Regions from separate parts of the Streptomyces sp. NPDC127117 genome, predicted to be linked through region 2. Evidence: riboswitches for the same ligand, from Rfam matches in the RefSeq annotation. Region 2 holds a riboswitch; the other holds the start of a gene.

Region 1 (2,383 bases), on a different contig from region 2:
AGCGTGTCGGCGACGGTGGCGTCCAGCGCCTCTATGTCTCCGTCGGCACCGAAGGCGGCCCAGACGGCGGCGATCTGGGTACGGGTGGTGGTCTCGTCGCAGGCGACGGAGACCAGGTCGGCGTCGACGAGCCGCAGGTTGACCCCGCGCTCGCGGGCGGCGGCGACGGTCTCGGCGGCCTTGCCCGGGACGCGCACGGTGACGGTGTCGAAGAAGGCGCCGGTCACGACGTCGACCCCGGCGGCGCGCAGGCCCTCGGCCAGGATCGCCGCGTAGCGGTGGGTGCGCCGGGCGATCGTCCGCAGCCCGTCCGGGCCGTGGTACACCGCGTACATTCCGGCCATGACGGCGAGCAGCACCTGGGCGGTACAGATGTTGCTGGTGGCCTTCTCGCGGCGGATGTGCTGCTCGCGGGTCTGCAGGGCCAGCCGGTAGGCCTTGTTGCCGTCCGCGTCGACGGAGACACCGACGAGGCGGCCGGGAAGGCTGCGGGCGAACTTCTCGCGTACGGCCATGAACCCGGCGTGCGGTCCGCCGAAGCCCATCGGCACGCCGAAGCGCTGCGTGGTGCCGACCGCGATGTCCGCGCCCAGGTCACCGGGCGAGGTGAGCAGGGTCAGGGCGAGCAGGTCGGCGGCGACCGTGACGATCGCACCCAGCTCGTGGGCCCGCTCGATGACGGGCTTGATGTCCCGGACGGCTCCGGAGGCGCCCGGGTACTGCACCAGCACGCCGAAGACACCGCGCTCGGCGATCCCCGCCGGGATGCCCTCGGACAGGTCGGCGACGACCACCTCGACACCGGTCGGCTCGGCGCGGGTCTCGATGACCGCGATCGTCTGCGGCAGGGCGTCGGCGTCGACCAGGAAGACCCCGTCCTTCACCTTGCCGACGCGCCGGGAGAGCGCCATCGCCTCGGCGGCCGCGGTGCCCTCGTCGAGCAGCGAGGCGCCGGAGGTCGGCAGCCCGGTCAGCTCGGCGACCATCGTCTGGAAGTTGAGCAGCGCCTCCAGCCGGCCCTGCGAGATCTCCGGCTGGTACGGCGTGTAGGCCGTGTACCAGGCAGGGTTCTCCATGACGTTGCGCAGGATCACCGGCGGGGTGAAGGTGCCGTAATAGCCGAGCCCGATCATCGGGGCCAGCACCTGGTTGCGGTCCGCGAGCTCGCGGAGCTCGGCGAGGACCTCGGCCTCGGTGCGCGCGGTCGGCAGCCCGAGCGCCTCCGTGCTCTTGATGACATCGGGCACCGCGGCCGCGGTGAGTTCGTCCAGTGAGCCGTAACCGACCTGGGCGAGCATCTTCGACTGCGCCTCGGCATCGGGTCCGATGTGGCGCTGCTCGAACGGAATGCCCTGCTCCAGCTGGGAGAGCGGAGTGCGACGGGGGGTCATGGTGGAGGCCTCCTGGTCTGTCACGACCTGCGAGGGGCACCACGGCGCGGGTGCCCGAACGGCCTCCCCCTCTGTCATCTCAACCTGAGAGCTTCACCGGCGCACCTTGCGGCGTACCGGCTTTCACCGTCGGTGAGGAAGGGACTCGCACCGGCACTCGGCCGCACGAAACCCGTCCTGCTTTCCAGAGTGACCTCGTCCGTGCGGTACGGGGGCCTGAGAGATTCCGGGGAGGATTTGCTCCTTCGGCGCCTTCGGATCAGCTCCGGAGGACTCTCCCGCACGGGGTCAGCAGCCATGACCAGCCTACCAGCGGGGTTCGTGGCTGATTTCTCGAGTGGCCAACCACCCGGATCTGGCTTTTTGTAGTGCTTGTGGAGTAGCCGCGACCAGTGGGAGGGACCGTGCAGACCGACATCGATCCGCGCAGCCTGATCGGCCGCAAGGCGTTCGACCGCAAGGGCACCAAGATCGGAACCGTGGACGAGGTGTATCTCGACGACGCGACCGGTGTGCCCGAGTGGGCGGCCGTACGTACCGGACTCTTCAGCCGGGACGCGTTCGTCCCGCTGGAACCCAGCGAATTCGTGGAGGACACGCTCCGCATCCCCTTCGACCGTGCCCTGATCAAGGACGCGCCGGACTTCGGTGTCGGCCGCCATCTCTCGCCGGAGCAGGAGCTCCAGCTCTACCGGCACTACGGTCTGGACTTCGCGCCCGAGGAGACCGGCCCGGACAGGGACTTCGGCAGGCTGGCCGGCCAGGACGAGTAGTCCACCGGGTCGCGTACCAGGGGCAGCGGGTCGGCGGGCCGGAGTTCCGGGTCGTCGATCCGGAACGTACGCACCCGGCCGGGCGGTGACCAGGGCTCCTCGAACCGCACGGTCACCCGTCCGACGCCGCTGCCCTGCACCCAGCCGTGGCCGTATGCCTCATGGTGTACGTCGTGTCCGGCGGGCCAGCGGCGGGCCGCGCGCTGCTCGGCGGTCTCC
Region 2 (2,383 bases):
TCCGCGGGCGAAGTCGCGGGCGGGCGCGACGGTGAAGGACATATGGGCGCCGACACAGGCGAGGAACTGCTGTTCGGAGCTGAAGACGGGGACGTACGGGGCGCCCTCGATCTCCATCGTCGGCAGGTCCAGCGCGCCCGAGTCGGGTCCGCCGCCGTTGGGCAGCGGCACCCAGACCTGGCTGCGGCCGAGCACCTCGACGAGCCGCCCGCCCGCCTCCGGGCTGCCCACCGAGGCCATCAGCACTTCTTCGAGCTCATTGGCCGGCCATCCGCCCTGCGGATGGGACTGGACCTGCGCCGGAACGTCCACTGCTTCCCCTTCTCGCCCAAGCTTTCCGGCAGAAGATTAACGCCCGGTCCCGCCGCCGCCCGGCCCCGCTACCGGTCCCCGGGCCGCCCGTCCGCGAAGTCGATCCGGGTGAGCCGCCCCGCCGCCTCCCGGTCCAGCAGCACCGCCGAGCCGCACCCGGGCGGCAGCAGCCCCGCCCCGGCCGCCCGCAGCAGCCTGCCCACCGCCCTGCGGTGCCGGGCGAAGGCGTATCCCGATACGCCGCGTCCGCGCTCGCGCTGGCCCTCCCGCGCGACATCGGGCGTGACGTCGAGCAGGACCAGGTGCAGCACCCGGCCCCGCCGCCGCGCGTCCCGGGCCAGCCAGCCGCGCACCCACGACTGCGTCCCGCAGTCGTGGACGACGACGGACTCCCCGGAACGCAGCACCCGCCACAGCCCCCAGTAGTGGGCGGCGCGGACGAGCGGGCGGTAGAGGGCGTACGGGAATAACCGGGGCACGGACCGTGCCCAGCGGTCCCGGGTGTCCTGGGAGTCGATGGCGTGCGCCGTCGTCACCGCGCGCCGGATGAGCGTCGACTTGCCGCTGCCGGGCAGCCCGGAGACCACCACCACGTCGCCCGCCGCGAAGCGCAGGCCGCGCGGGCTGCGTCCGGCCCGCTCCCGCAGATCACGCACGACGGGCGCGTGCGGGCCGGACGCAGCCCTGGCCGGGGCCCCCGGCTGTGCGGGCATCGCTCCGTGCGCGAACCCCGCGGTCGTCGCGTAGCGCTGCAACGTCATCGCTCCCCCTGTCGGATCACCCCACGTATGCCCCTGAAGTGTAAAGAAAAGGTAATGCGACACAACCGTCCACGCCGGTTGTTTCCGATGGGGGACCGGGGCCCCACTCGGGCCCGATGCGTGCGATGATGGCCCGGCCAACTGCATAAAGGCCGTTCGAATCCGCGCGGGAGAGTTCCGGTCACTGCCTGTGCCGGGCGCCGAAGGAGCAAGTTCCTCCCTTGAATCTCTCAGGCCCCGTACCGCGTGGATGAGGCAGATCTGAAAAGCGGGCCGCTTCGCGGCTCCACCCAAGGTGCAAGCCGAACCCCTCCAGGGGCTCTCGGCGAACCTCTCAGGTTCCGATGACAGATGGGGAGGGATCGTCCTCGTCGTCATGCCCTGGGAGCCATATCCATGAGCACCGCCCCCCGCCTCACCGCCCTCGATGCCCTGCACCGTTCGCTGGGCGCGACCATGACCGACTTCGCGGGCTGGGACATGCCCCTGCGGTACGCCAGCGAGCGCGACGAGCACAACGCGGTGCGCACCAGGGCCGGCCTCTTCGACCTGTCGCACATGGGCGAGATCACCGTCACCGGCGCCGGGGCCGCGGCGTTCCTGAACTTCGCGCTGGTCGGCAACATCGGCACCGTCGCCGTGGGCCGGGCCCGCTACACGATGATCTGCGCCGAGGACGGCGGCATCCTGGACGACCTGATCGTCTACCGGCTCGGTGAGGCCGAGTACATGGTCGTCGCCAACGCGGGCAACGCCCAGATCGTGCTGGACGCGCTGACCGCCCGCGCCAAGGGCTTCGACGCCGAGGTGCGCGACGACCGCGACGCGTACGCGCTGCTCGCCGTCCAGGGCCCGGAGTCCCCCGCCATCCTGGCCTCGGTCACCGACGCCGACCTGGACGGTCTGAAGTATTACGCCGGTCTGCCGGGCACGGTCGCCGGTGTCCCCGCGCTGATCGCCCGTACCGGCTACACCGGCGAGGACGGCTTCGAGCTGTTCGTCGCCCCCGCCCACGCCGAGCAGCTGTGGAAGGCGCTGACCGAGGCGGGCGCCTCCCGCGGCCTGATCCCGTGCGGGCTCTCCTGCCGCGACACGCTCCGCCTGGAGGCGGGCATGCCGCTGTACGGTCACGAGCTGACCACCGGGCTCACCCCCTTCGACGCCGGTCTCGGCCGGGTCGTGAAGTTCGAGAAGGAGGGCGACTTCGTCGGCCGCGAGGCCCTGGAGGCCGCCGCCGAGCGCGCCGAGACCGCCCCGCCGCGCAAGCTGGTCGGCCTGGTCGCCGAGGGCCGCCGGGTGCCGCGCGCCGG

The links. Region 2 has a riboswitch for glycine ahead of gcvT (glycine cleavage system aminomethyltransferase GcvT). Riboswitches for the same ligand answer to the same signal wherever they lie in the genome.
Region 1: linked by a shared signal. The riboswitch ahead of gcvP (aminomethyl-transferring glycine dehydrogenase) and the one ahead of gcvT (glycine cleavage system aminomethyltransferase GcvT) in region 2 are both predicted to bind glycine.

What each region holds. Positions count from the first base shown of each region.
Region 1 is NZ_JBHXTM010000061.1:34,313-36,695, forward strand. It holds gene gcvP (aminomethyl-transferring glycine dehydrogenase) at 1-1,391, opposite strand, end outside; glycine riboswitch at 1,586-1,682, opposite strand; gene ACFVH0_RS34620 (PRC-barrel domain-containing protein) at 1,796-2,164, shown strand; gene ACFVH0_RS34625 (DNA polymerase IV) at 2,089-2,383, opposite strand, start outside.
Region 2 is NZ_JBHXTM010000006.1:225,730-228,112, reverse strand. It holds gene ACFVH0_RS08410 (enhanced serine sensitivity protein SseB) at 1-312, opposite strand, end outside; gene ACFVH0_RS08405 (AAA family ATPase) at 381-1,073, opposite strand; glycine riboswitch at 1,231-1,328, shown strand; gene gcvT (glycine cleavage system aminomethyltransferase GcvT) at 1,470-2,383, shown strand, end outside.